Linked DNA regions of Priestia megaterium. The main gene of each other region encodes a partner of the protein of the gene in region 2 in a complex. Links are inferred from orthologs where the notes say so. Each region holds a gene or a part of one and is shown on either strand. Other genes may lie near its edges.

The links.
Region 1: the proteins of CEQ83_RS19010 (region 2) and hfq are in contact, whole or in part, in a crystal structure (PDB 3VU3), measured with the Escherichia coli proteins. The link is inferred for Priestia megaterium from one-to-one orthologs.

The regions. Positions count from the first base shown.
Region 1 is NZ_CP023317.1:3,865,814-3,871,248, forward strand. The notes cover bases 2,500-5,435. They hold hfq (RNA chaperone Hfq), read right to left. Parts: upstream 4,112-5,435; coding sequence 3,887-4,111; downstream 2,500-3,886. Other genes in these bases: CEQ83_RS19820 (trimeric intracellular cation channel family protein), read left to right, coding at 2,500-2,711; spoVK (stage V sporulation protein K), read right to left, coding at 2,743-3,681; miaA (tRNA (adenosine(37)-N6)-dimethylallyltransferase MiaA), read right to left, coding at 4,144-5,094; mutL (DNA mismatch repair endonuclease MutL), read right to left, coding at 5,195-5,435. Also shown: CEQ83_RS19810 (methionine gamma-lyase family protein), read right to left, coding at 1-545; GTPase HflX, read right to left, coding at 560-1,822; more of CEQ83_RS19820, read left to right, coding at 2,100-2,499. UniProt on the Escherichia coli protein: RNA chaperone that binds small regulatory RNA (sRNAs) and mRNAs to facilitate mRNA translational regulation in response to envelope stress, environmental stress and changes in metabolite concentrations.
Region 2 is NZ_CP023317.1:3,702,608-3,710,640, reverse strand. What follows is about bases 2,299-5,209. They hold CEQ83_RS19010 (catalase), read right to left. Parts: upstream 4,820-5,209; coding sequence 2,777-4,819; downstream 2,299-2,776. Other genes in these bases: CEQ83_RS19005 (NAD(P)H-dependent flavin oxidoreductase), read left to right, coding at 4,992-5,209; CEQ83_RS19015 (YoaK family protein), read right to left, coding at 2,299-2,653. In the rest of the region: CEQ83_RS19030 (LCP family protein), read left to right, coding at 1-596; CEQ83_RS19025 (YitT family protein), read right to left, coding at 634-1,215; CEQ83_RS19020 (GNAT family N-acetyltransferase), read left to right, coding at 1,416-1,913; more of CEQ83_RS19015, read right to left, coding at 1,940-2,298; more of CEQ83_RS19005, read left to right, coding at 5,210-5,963; CEQ83_RS19000 (hypothetical protein), read left to right, coding at 6,034-6,429; CEQ83_RS18995 (cation:dicarboxylate symporter family transporter), read right to left, coding at 6,457-7,809.

The DNA of each region.
Region 1 (5,435 bases), 160 kb from region 2 along the record:
GAAGGACGAATGCCGTACCCTTTTGAACGCTGAATGCCTATCATCTTTGTATGCTCATGAATAGACGCTTTCACTTCTTCAAAATCCACTTGACCTTCCTCAGTTAAATCTACTGATTTATAGCTAATGTTATATTCTTTTAAAGAACCTACACCGCTTCCTCGTATGCCAACGATTTCTTCAAGCGTGTCATAAGGCTTTCCGGTTATATATAATAGTTCATCTCCAGGACGCAGTACACCAAACAGCGAAATGCCGATTGCATGCGTGCCTGAAATAATTTGCGGACGCACTAGACATGCTTCTGTTCCAAAAACGTCCGCATATACTTTCTCCAACGTATCGCGGCCTAGATCGTCGTAGCCATACCCCGTTGTCGGATTAAAATGTGAATCACTCACTCGGTTTTGCTGAAAGCTTTGCAGCACTCGAAATTGATTTGCTTCAATACGCTCGTCAATTTTCTCATGTACGGGCTTAATCTGCTTTTCTACTTTTGCAGCAAGTTCCCGAATGCGTGCCCCGTTTTTTAACTGATCAAACATCATTTCTTTGTTCCTCAACTTTCTTCAAGCGTTTGTAGCTTTTTGTAAAGGGGATGCTCTTTTGCAATATACCCTTTGCACTGATACTTCTCAGTTTCTTCATTGAACTTTAACGACTCAAGAATAGAGACCGTTTTTAGTTCAGCGAGCATTTTTCCTTCATAAGCCGGCAGCAGCACATGAAAAAACGCCATTTCTTTTTTCATTTCTTCTTGAATTCTTTCCCCAAGCTTCACTAAATCCGTAGCTTTAAAAGCGCTCATTGATAACGATGTTGAAGCGGATGGGACAAATAGTTCATGCTGCATATCTTCTTTATTGTAAACTGTTAGCATCGGAATGTTCGTTACGTTCAGCTCTTCTAGTAAGCGATGCACTGTTTTTTCGTGGTTGTTGTAATCTGGATTAGATGAATCTACCACGTGCAGAACAAGGTCAGCTTCGGTTACTTCTTCAAGTGTTGAACGGAACGCGGCTACTAACGTTGTTGGAAGATCTTGAATAAATCCAACCGTATCCGTTAACAGCGCCGTTAATCCTGACGGAAGCGTATACTGTCTTGTCGTTGGATCAAGAGTTGCAAACAGCTGATTTTCTTCAAAAATACCAGCTTCTGTTAAGCGGTTAAAGATCGTCGATTTACCAGCGTTCGTATAGCCCACAATTGCAATTTGATAGACATGATTACGCTTACGTCTTTCTCGATAACGTTCGCGGTGACTTACCACTGTCTTTAACTGACGCTTAATTTCATCAATTTTACGGCGAATATGTCTGCGGTCACTTTCAAGTTTCGTTTCACCAGGACCTCTTGTTCCAATTCCGCCTCCAAGACGCGACAAAGCGGTACCTTGTCCTACTAACCTAGGCAGCAGATAATTTAATTGAGCAAGTTCCACCTGCATTTTTCCTTCTCGCGTTTGAGCACGCTGTGCGAAGATATCCAAAATCAGCTGCGTGCGGTCAATAACACGCGCAGATAACCCTGCTGACAAATTGCGGATTTGACTGGGTGACAATTCATCATTAAATACAATTAAATCAGGCTCTAACTCTTCTTCAAGAGCCACAAGTTCTTCTACTTTCCCTTTTCCAATATAAGTAGCTGGATGAATGCGATCGCGCTTTTGCGTTAACCTTACCAGCACTTCGCCTTTTGCAGTCTCAGTTAAAGATGCTAGCTCATCCATTGAATATTCAAAACGTTCGTCATCGTCATGAAGCTGACATCCGACTAAAATTACGCGTTCAAGTTCAGTATTCATTTCTGCTGTCAAAGATTTTTCCTTCCCTTACTATTAAATTGACAAATCATTCATATCATATCAAAAAAATCTCCATTTCTCCATCTTTGCAAAAGAGACAGAATACATTGTCTTTTACTAGTTTAACACCCTTTTTAAAATCTATAAAACGATGATTAAAAAAACATTGAAATATCACGAAATTCTGTATACAATTTGAATTGGTTTACTTATCGAAATTTGAATCAGGCTGCCTGATTTTAAAATAATAGTCGCTACTTGGTGAAAACAGAATAAAGGGGATAGCATCATGACTTGGGACGTACTTAGCATTATTGGAACGATTGCTTTTGCAATCAGCGGAGCTTTCATTGCGATGGAAGAGGAATATGATATTTTAGGCGTTTACATACTCGGAATCGTAACGGCTTTTGGCGGAGGAGCCATTCGAAACCTGCTTATCGGTGTACCGGTGTCTGCCCTTTGGGAACAAGGACTCTTTTTTCAAATTGCTTTATTATCTATCACTGCCACTTTTTTATTTCCAAACAATATCTTAAAACATTGGAAGCGATGGGGAAATTTTTCGGACGCCATTGGCCTTGCAGCATTCGCGATTCAAGGAGCGCTTTATGCCACTCATATGAACCATCCGCTTAGCGCGGTTATTGTAGCTGCGGTCTTAACAGGAAGCGGCGGGGGGATTATCCGAGATTTATTAGCACGCCGAAAGCCTACTGTTCTTAAAGATGAAATTTATGCCGTATGGGCGATTATCGCAGGATTTAGCGTAGGGCTCCATATTACAAACACGCCTGTAGAACTTTATACGTTATTTATCTTGCTTGTAGGCCTTCGGATGTGTTCATACATTTACAAATGGCGCCTGCCGATTAAAACGATTCGACAACCAAATATGTAGAAAAAAGCCTTTCATGACGAAAGGCTTTTTTTCACAGCTGAATATCGCTTGACGTTAAAGTTAAAAGCTCGTTACGTTCAAAGCTTTCTTCTTCTAAAAGCCTCATGGATTGAGTACGTATGGAACGTTCAATAATGTTTCGCACATATCGACCGTTACTAAAATCCCTAGGCGTCTGATTGTACTTCACGTCCATAAAATGATCTTTTAGCTTTTTATAGGCCTCTGTACTAAACTGATACTGCCTGTCATTCATCATGTGACCCGCAATGTCCATCAGTTCATTAACATCATAATCCGGAAAATCAAAAATAAACGGAAACCTAGAGCGCAGTCCTGGATTAAGACTTAAGAAATTTTCCATTTCTCTTGGATAACCAGCTAAAATCAATACAAACTTATCATTTGAATCTTCCATATGTTTGACCAATGTATCAATCGCTTCTTTTCCAAAATCTTTTTCTCCCCCTCTTGCAAGAGAATAAGCCTCATCGATAAATAAAATACCTCCAAGCGCTTTTTTTACAAGATCTCTCGTTTTCTGAGCGGTATGACCAATGTATTCTCCAACTAAATCTGCACGCTCTGCTTCAATTAAATGTCCTTTAGACAAGATGTTCATATTCAAAAATAATTTACCCAGCAGGCGGGCTACCGTCGTTTTCCCTGTTCCTGGATTTCCTTTAAACATCATATGCAGCGCCTGCTTTCCCGCTTTTAAGCCCTGTTCCTCTCTTTTTTTGTTAATATATAGCCACGCATATATTTCTTTTATCATTTTTTTCAATTCTTCCATTCCAACCAGTCCGCTCATTTCTCGTTCAATTTCCCGAAGCGGCTCATGATTTATCACAGCTTTTTTGGCAGGACGCGGAATTGATGTCGTATACGATTTTTCCTTTTTTGTTTCATTATTTAAAATGATATTAATTTGCCCATTATTTTTAAGAGTTATCGGCTGTTCCACCATGTTCACCTCTCGTTTCATCCCACTTCTCTGTATCGCATAGCTGCATGCGATGAACGATACGAAGACAATGATCTCTTATTACCGAAGAAATAATCGTCTATTATAAGGTTTATGTTCAATGAGTAAAAACAATGTTAAGAAACTTTTCTAAGCCTTTATTTACATAAAAAAAGCATCCGAATATGCGGATGCTTCTCTTTAATCTCTATTCAAGTTCTACTGTAATATTTTTATTTGGTACAAATGTCGAAATCGCATGTTTATAAATCAGCTGCTGTTTTCCTTCAGATTCAATTAGCACAGTAAAATTATCAAATCCTTTAATTAGTCCTCTTAATTGAAAACCATTTAAAAGAAATACCGTCACATAGATATTTTCTTTACGTAATTGATTTAAAAATTGATCTTGAATATTAACTGATTGTTTCATTATTCGGCCTCCTCGTTTCTCTATCTGTTTACTTAATTCGCTTCTTTCTTCAGCTTTCCTGCAATATATGTAAAAATTTCAGCAAACTTTTCGGGAAATTTGTCAACTTCCATCTCTATCCATTTTACAGGCATTTTATTTCGAAACCATGTTAACTGACGCTTTGCATATCTGCGTGAATTTTGTTTCAACTGTTCAACGGCTTCTTCGAGCGTACAGCGTCCCTCAAAATAAGCATAAAGCTCTTTGTAGCCGATAGCTTGAATTGATTGTACATCATGCAGACCACTTTCGTACAATGATTTGACTTCCTCAAGCAGTCCAGCCTGCATCATCATATCGACTCGGTGATTAATTCTCTCATATAATACGTCTCGATCCATTGTAAGTCCAATAATGGTTACATCGTATAATAACTCTTGCGACTGTTCTTTTGTATAGTCACTGAATTTTTTGCCGGTTACTTCATAAACTTCAAGCGCTCGAATTACACGGCGATGGTTATTTTTATGAATAGCAGCCGCACTGTCTGGGTCAATTTCTTTGAGCTTCTCATACAGGGGATCAATGCCATGAGCTTTAATAAATACTTCCATTCGTTCACGAACTTTTTCATCACTAGGCGTTTCTGTGAACTGATAATCATAAATAACGGATTGAATATAAAGACCCGTCCCTCCAACAATCATCGGCATTTTTCCTTTAGCATGAATATCATCGATTTGTTTTCTTACAATCTCTTGAAATTCTGCCACAGAAAACGATTCATCCGGCTCCTTAATATCGATCAGGTAATGGGGAACACCCTGCATCTCTTCTTCTGACACCTTTGCTGTTCCGATATCCATCCCTTTATAAATTTGCATCGAATCACCTGAAATAATTTCTCCGTCTAACTGTTTGGCAAGTTCAATGCTTAATTTTGTTTTACCAACCGCAGTTGGTCCAATAATGACAATAAGTTTTGGTTTCTCTCCCGTCATAACAACACTACTTTCATCTATAGGCATTCACATCATTCCATTTTATCCAAATGGTCATGATTTATTCAACAAAACGGCTAGCTGCAGCTAGCCGCATTGCTTACATCACTCGCTTAAACATTTTTTCCATTTCATACGTCGAATGATGAATAATAATTGGTCGTCCGTGCGGACACGTAAATGGATCCGTTGTTTTTCTTAACGTTTCAAGTAAAGCAAAAATCTCATCGTTTCGCAAATGATGATTCGCTTTAATCGATCCTTTACAGCTCATCATAATAGCCGCTTCTTCTCGTAACTTCTCGATATTGACTCGTTTCATCGTAAAGATTTGCTGAATC
Region 2 (8,033 bases):
GACACGGCAAGCAAAAGCTGAATGCTGCTTACGCGTTCGGAGGTCCTGAGCTGCTGCGTCAAACGATCAAACAAAATTTTGATATTGATATTAACTATTATGCAGTTGTGGACTTCGAAGGATTTTCAAAAATTGTAGATACGATTGCGCCTGATGGCATTGAAGTAACCGTGCCTCACGATATGTCTTCGGGAATTGGTATGACGCTTCACAAAGGTACCCAAGTTTTACACGGTGAACAGTTGCTTGGCTACGTACGTTTTCGCCATGATAACATGAGTGATTTTGGACGCGTTCAGCGCCAGCAAGAAGTCGTTTTAAAGCTCAAAGATGAAGTAGCAAGCCTAAACAGCGTGTTTAAAATACCGAAGCTTCTCGGCGTAATGGATCCTTACATCGATACAAATTTAGATACAAAAAGCATGATGCTTCTAGCTAAAGATGTGGTAACAGGAAACATGAAAGACGTTCAAAGCCTACGACTGCCTTTAGACGGATCATTTGAAAACAAAACGTATAGCGGCGTTGGTATGGTGCTTGATATTGATTTAGATAAAAATAAAGAAGCGCTGCAAGAATTCTTAAATGACAAATAAAGAAAAGCCTCGAGACGCATGTCTCGAGGCTTTTTCCTTATACATAGACGATGATGCGTTTGAATGACGTAATTAAACTGGTCACTATACCAGAGCATACAACAATGAATAATGAATAAATAGCTGTATCGTTTTGAAGCAGTAAAATACCTGAAATAATAATAGATGCGTCAATCACTAAAATGATGATGCCAGGGTTTAAAGATAACCATTTTGCAAGTATCAGAGAAAATAAGTCGACCCCGCCTTGACTTGCGTGCTGCCGGAGCATGATGCCAGTTCCAATTCCGTTAAAAACGCCTCCAAGGCAAGCGCTTAAGATAATGGGAAGGTGAAAAATTCCGTGAAGCGGAAACAGCAAATCAATCATAACGGCTGAGAGAACCATGCCATAGATAGCATTTAAAAAATAAGAGCGGTTAAAACCTAGAGCGAGAAGGTAAATCGGCAAGTTTAAGCAAAAAATCATCACGCCTACTTTATAGCCAAGTAAATAATTAATGATTAAGCTAATTCCCGTAATGCCTCCTGTTACAAGCTGAAGCGGAAGAATAAAAACGTTAATTCCAATACTAACAAACATACTGCCAATTCCAATTGCAATTAATTTTTTGTACATGCTGTCTCATCCTTGTCTATGAATCTCTTTATATGTATATGAAGACAAGCAGAGTTTCAGCACAAAGACTGCTTTAGAAACCATAATGCACGGATTAAATATATGCAAAGGAAGCTGTTTCGCAATGCAAATGTGTTGCATAAACATTCTTCACCATAGACAATAAGAATTAACGAAGAAGGTAAATGGAGGAGAAAAAATTGATCGTTCGAAAAGCTAGAGAAGAAGAAACATCATCTATTGAAACAGTAACGCTTGCTGCTTATGAGCAATATGCAGCTGTAAAATCGGAAGCACACTGGAAAAGATATCGAAAGGGAATTTTACATACCCTGAGTGAAGAAAAAAAATTTGAATGCATGGTAGCTGAAATCGATGGAGAAATGGCAGGAAGCGTTTTGTTTTATCCGCCGAATACGGATGTATATGGAGGGTTATTAAAACCATTTCCATGGGCTGAAATTCGTCTGCTGGCAGTTGCTCCATCTCATCGCCGAAAAGGAGTCGCCAATGCGCTTCTTGAAGCGTGTGAAAAAAAATCTCGGGAGCTAGGATGTTCTTATTTAGGTTTACATACAGATCATTCAATGGAACATGCCATTAAGCTGTACACTAAAAGAGGTTACGTCCGCTTTCCTGATAACGATTTTTATCCGGTAAAAGATTTGCATGTCATGGCATTTAGAAAATCCGTTTAATAAAAAAGCCTTTGAAATCATTGATTTCAAAGGCTTTTTTGAGATTCTGAATTTAAAATGACAAAAGCGAGAAAAAGAATAGCAGAAGCTAGCCAAATTGCTTTTGTTCCGAGGGTGAAAGTAGAAATAGAGCCTAACAACGCACCACTTAAAAAAGAGAGGATAATGGCCGTAAAACGAAGGCACTGATAAGCAGCATTTTCGTCGCGTTTGAATATAGCATAGTATGCTGCTTGAGAAGCAGTACGAAGGTTTCCAGTTGTCATTGTTGTATTATATGACCATTTTATCAAAGTTCTAAATGAAGAAACTTGAAGAGCAGCAACAAATGAAATTGTTACTGTAACCAACATATTAGGAACACTAGGTGGTAAAAACCCAACAATAATGAGTACGACAATTTCTAAAAGCAATACAATACGAGAAGTATCAGGGAGTACAGATACAAATCGCGGCTGCTTAAATGTTTCGGTTACAGCAACGCCTAGGATAAAGGCTAAAATAGGCGGAATATGAAGAAAAGCTTCTGTCCATTGACCTTGTGCTGCCTTTACACCTAATAAAACGATATTTCCACTTTGTGCATTTGCAAATACTCCGTTTCTGCTTATATACGTATAAGCATCAAGAAAACCTCCCACAATAGCTAACAAAATTCCAAGGATAACTGAATTTGCCGTTGCAGCTTTTTTGAATCGTTTCGTTAATTGTAAAAAGTAAGATGATTTGTTTGTGAGCATGTCTTCCTTTTGCCTCCTGAAAATCTAAGGTGCATTATCTAGTATAAGCAAAAAATCGGCTTTTCTTCAATTGCTGTGACTCCATGTAAAAAAGATAGGGAAGATCCCTATCTTTTTTGTCATTTATATAACGTGACGATTCCAGTGGCGGTGAGCTGAAACAGCTTCAACAAATTCATCTGTAAAACGTGTAGAATCTCCAGTTACGACACCGGGACTACTATCTAAGCCAGCAGCTTTTAGCCACTTAACACCTTCATCTGTGGCGCCAATTGGTTTAAAATGCTCGAATGCTTCTTGAGCAAACGTCAGTGCTTCTTTACGAAACTTCTCATCAGCTGACGAACTTCCGACAACATAAACCGCATCGAATAAGACAGAATCACTTGTTAAGAACGTGTGCTGTACTTCAAGTTCTGACCCGTCTGTTCCTTTTACGTTTTGGAGGGTTGTGCTTACAATTTCAGGCTGAATGCCCTGTTGTTTTAAACTGTTTAACACTTGTGGTAGGTCACCGCTAAAGTCATTAGCTACAATGACAGCTACTTTACGCGTATTCGGCTTTTTAATCGTCTGTTCCTGACTAAGAGCCGGAGACGACTTGGTCACTGGCGCGTCTTCTCCTGATGGAGGCGTTGCACCAATCGCTTGTGCCACTTGTTTAGCTAGCACTGTACTGACGTTGGCAAACATATCAACAACCTGTTGCTGAACAGACTTGCTTTTCACTTTTCCAAGCTCAAAGCTGAAAGCACTGATAATATGCTCTTTTTCAGGGTCGCTCATGCTATTCCAAAATAGCGTTGCCTGTGAAAAGTGGTCTTTAAAACTTTCGCTTCGGCTTCGAACTTTTCTTCCTTCCACTTTTTCCTGATAGTGAGAATAACCGCCCTCTGACTCTGGTACAGGAGCCGGCGTATTGGCTGCAAGAGAGTTTCTGTGATAGCTGACAGGCCCTTTGTTAATCGTTTGACGTCCGTAACCGTCGCGTTGATTGTTATGAAACGGGCACACTGGACGGTTGATTGGAAGTTCGTGAAAATTCGGGCCGCCAAGACGAATAAGCTGGGTATCCGTGTATGAAAACAATCTTCCTTGTAAGAGAGGATCATTGGAAAAATCAATTCCCGGTACTACATGCCCCGGATGGAATGCGACTTGTTCCGTTTCGGCAAATACGTTGTCTACATTTCGATTTAAGGTCATTTTTCCAACCAATTTGACGGGAATGTCTTCTTCTGGCCAAAGCTTAGTTGGATCGAGAATGTCAAAGTCGAATTTAAATTCATCTTCCTCAGCTATGATTTGAAGCCCTAGCTCATATTCAGGATAGTCTCCGTTTTCAATTGACTCCCATAAATCGCGGCGATGAAAATCAGGGTCTTTCCCAGAAATGGTTTGAGCTTCGTCCCAAACAAGGGAATGCGTGCCGAGCACAGGCTTCCAGTGGAATTTGACAAAATGAGCTTTTCCTTCCGCATTAACTAAGCGAAAAGTATGTACGCCGAAGCCTTCCATCATACGCAAGCTGCGAGGAATTGCACGGTCTGACATTGTCCACATGACCATGTGGGCAGACTCTTGGTTATTAGCGACAAAATCCCAAAACGTATCATGTGCTGAAGCCGCCTGAGGCATTTCGTTGTGTGGCTCAGGCTTAACAGCGTGAATTAAATCCGGGAATTTAATCGCATCTTGGATAAAGAACACGGGAATGTTATTTCCAACTAAGTCATAGTTTCCTTCTTCTGTATAAAATTTTGTTGCAAAACCACGTGCGTCGCGAACCGTTTCAGCTGAACCTTTAGAACCTGCTACAGTAGAAAAACGGACAAATACAGGTGTTTTTACAGACGGATTCTGTAAAAATTTAGCTTTTGTATATTCACTGAGCGAGTCATACAGCTCAAATTCTCCGTGAGCAGCGAAGCCTCGTGCATGAACGATGCGTTCAGGAATGCGCTCGTGGTCAAAATGCGTCATTTTTTCACGGAAATGAAAGTCTTCCATAAGGGTTGGACCACGTTCGCCTGCTTTTAAAGAAAATTCATCTTCGGAAAGCTTTAACCCTTGATTGGTTGTGAGCGCTTGGTTTCGATCGTCTGTTTTAAACTGCTCGAGCTGTTCTTGCTTGCTTTTTTCATTTACAGGGTGCTTTTTTGTCATGCTTGTCTTCCTCCTTGATCTTCAGTTAATAATCATTACAAAATGTGTACCCTATCAAAAGTTGAAGCAAACAGAAATGTTGGAATTTTTTCGTAGGAAATCCGTTATTTTCTTGTTATGATTATGAATAAGTATTCATAAATACAAAAATAAAAGGAGAGGGGATACATAGATGAAAACACGGGTAACAGATTTATTAGGAATTCAATATCCAATTGTACAAGGAGGTCTTGCGTATCTAGCGTACGCAGAACTTGCGGCTGCTGTCTCAAATGCAGGCGGGCTTGGACAAATTACAGCTATGACGCTCCGAACACCTGAGAAACTTCGAGCTGAAATTAAGAAAGTACGTTCTTTAACTGAGCGTCCTTTTGGCGTTAATTTTGCTGTTGGAGGTCAAACAGAAGGTTCTTATAAAGAACTTCTCGACGCAGCAGTAGAAGAAGGTGTTCCGGTTATTTCCATAACAGGAGCAAATCCCACACCTATTTTTGAAAGATTAAAAGGAACGGGAATTAAAACGCTCGTGCTGGTAGCCAACGTACGTCAAGCTCAAAAAGCTGAGAAGCTAGGAGCAGATGCTGTCATGGCAGTAGGGCAAGAAGCCGGAGGACATATCGGACGTGAGGATCTAGGCACAATGGTATTAATTCCTCGAGTAGCTGCGGCTGTGTCAATTCCGGTCTTGGCAAGCGGAGGGATTGGAAACGGACAAGGATTATTGGCAGCGTTATCATTAGGCGCTGAAGGGATAGAAATGGGAACACGTTTTATCGCGACAAAAGAATGTGTAGATGCCCATGATGCGTATAAACAAGCTATTGTGGAAGCGAAAGAAACCGATACTGTGGTTATTAAACGTTCGTTCGGGGCACCTGGACGCGTATTGAAGTCCCACTACACTCTTGACATTATTGAGCGTGAACAGCAAGGAGAGAGATACGAAGAGTTAAAAGACGTCATTAGCGGAGGGGCAAACTGCCGGTATATTTATGAAAATAAAATCGATGAAGGCTATGGATGGGCAGGCCAAGTCGTTGGACTGATTGATAGTATTCCAACGGTGCAAGAGCTGTTTAACAGTATGATAGAAGAAGTGCACGCCGGTTCTAAACGACTGTTGAGTATAGTAGAAAAGAAGTAGAGATACAAGCCGTCATACTGTAGCAATTGTTCGCATATTTATAATCTATATCTCTAAATGAGGTGAGAGAATGAAAAGAATGCGAGCATTTGCTATCATGACGTTTTTAATAGTAGGTTCAGGATATGCAGTTTTTATTAAAAAAGAAGAAGTTTCCAAGACTCAGCAAGCACAAGTGTACGAAGAAGCAAAGCCTGTTATTAAACAAATGGACAAACTGGATATTTGGCATAAAATCAGCAGCGGTTTAACTGAAGCGGGCTATGAATCAAGGGGTGTGAATTCTTCCCTTTATTCAAAAGACAGAGTAGAGCTGGATGTGTATATGGAGCCTTCCGTTTCAGCTGATGCCAAAACGCAAGAAACGATTAAACAAATGGTATATAAAATACTGGAAGAAAATAAATTTCAGCAAAAGGCCTTTCATGTAACAATTAAATTCCTGCCCGAAAAACAAGCAAAATAGACTTGTCTCGGCCAGGAATTTTTTTTATTAAAATGCTTTTTCATTGGCTGCTGGAATACTCTCAGGGAGAGAAATTTCAGCATTTTTGGGCTGATACGTAATTTTTCCGTCCAGCACATCATTGGCTTTTTGTAGGTCTAATAAATTTTCCCATCGTGCGATAATAAAAGCGGCTACCGCATAACCAATAATATTAACTGTGGTTCGGTAATTACCCATAAAGCGATCAGGAGCAAGCATCAGAGCAACGGCAGCTACCGGAATGGATCCGGTTGCTGCTGCGGTAGCAGAAAGAGCAACAAAAGCTGATCCTGGAATGCCAGCCATTCCTTTAGACGTAAGAAGAAGAACACCAAGCATTAAAAGCTGATCAGTGAGGCTCAAGTCCACGCCCGTTGCTTGTGCTAAAAAGACGAGAGCAAGAGACAGGTAGATAGAAGCACCGTCTAGGTTAAACGAATAGCCCGTAGGCACAACAAGGCCAACGACTGCTTTGTTGCATCCTGCTTGTTCAAATTTATCCATGAGCTGCGGCATAACGGCTTCAGTAGAACCCGTAGCAAATGCCAGCATAATTTCTTCTCGTATATATAGAATAACTTTCCACAAGCTTAATTTTAAATAGGTTCGTAAAATAACAGCTAAAACAAGAACAAATGCTAGACAAGCAATTGTCATAGCGATAAATAGCTTTCCAAATGCAGCAAGTGTTCCAAGACCGTACTGACTAACCGCAAATGCCATGGCGCTAAACGTGGCAAGAGCCGTTAACTTCATGATGTATCCCATAATTTTAAATAACACATCATTTACTTTTTCTAATACGTGTAGAAGGGTCTCCGCTGTTTTTCCACCTATATGGACAAGAGCGATTCCGAACAAACACGAAATTAAAAGCACTTGAAGCATGGAGTTGTTTGAAAAAGCACCAACTGCACTGTCTGGAATCATATTAAGAAAAAAATCACCTTCGCTCGGAAGTTCGGAGCCGTTTGTCTTCGCGTCCACTTCAGTTGTGCTTAAGCTTGAAGGATCAACATTCATACCGGCGCCGGGGTTCATTACGTTTGCTACTAATAGACCGATAAGTAGAGCGAATGTTGTGACAATTTCGAAGTAAAGAATGGTTTTTCCACCAATACGCCCAACTGTTTTAATGTTTCCAACCTTGGCAATTCCGACAACGACTACCCCAAAGATAAGAGGAGCAATCAGCATTTTGATGAGCTTAATAAAACCGTCTCCAATCGGTTTCACAGCATTTCCAAAGCTTGGCCATAGATATCCTACGGCTACGCCAAGTACAATTGCCATCATAATTTGAAAGAAAAGACCTTTATAAAAAGGTTTTTGCTTACTTTTTGCCGCTGTTTGTGTCATGTGTTCTCCCTTCGTCGTACAATTTTTTTGATGTTACAATAGATGTTATGTTTTTTTACATTTTAACGTAAGGTTATTTGAGGTGTCATTGGTCTCTTTGACTAAAATTCAATAAAAATATTAGTTGAAGTGTATAAGAAGGGAAGAGAGTGGTTTAAAACATTATTATTTTTAATGTAGATCTTTAAAAAAACTAATAAAAAGCACATGCAAAGGCATGTGCT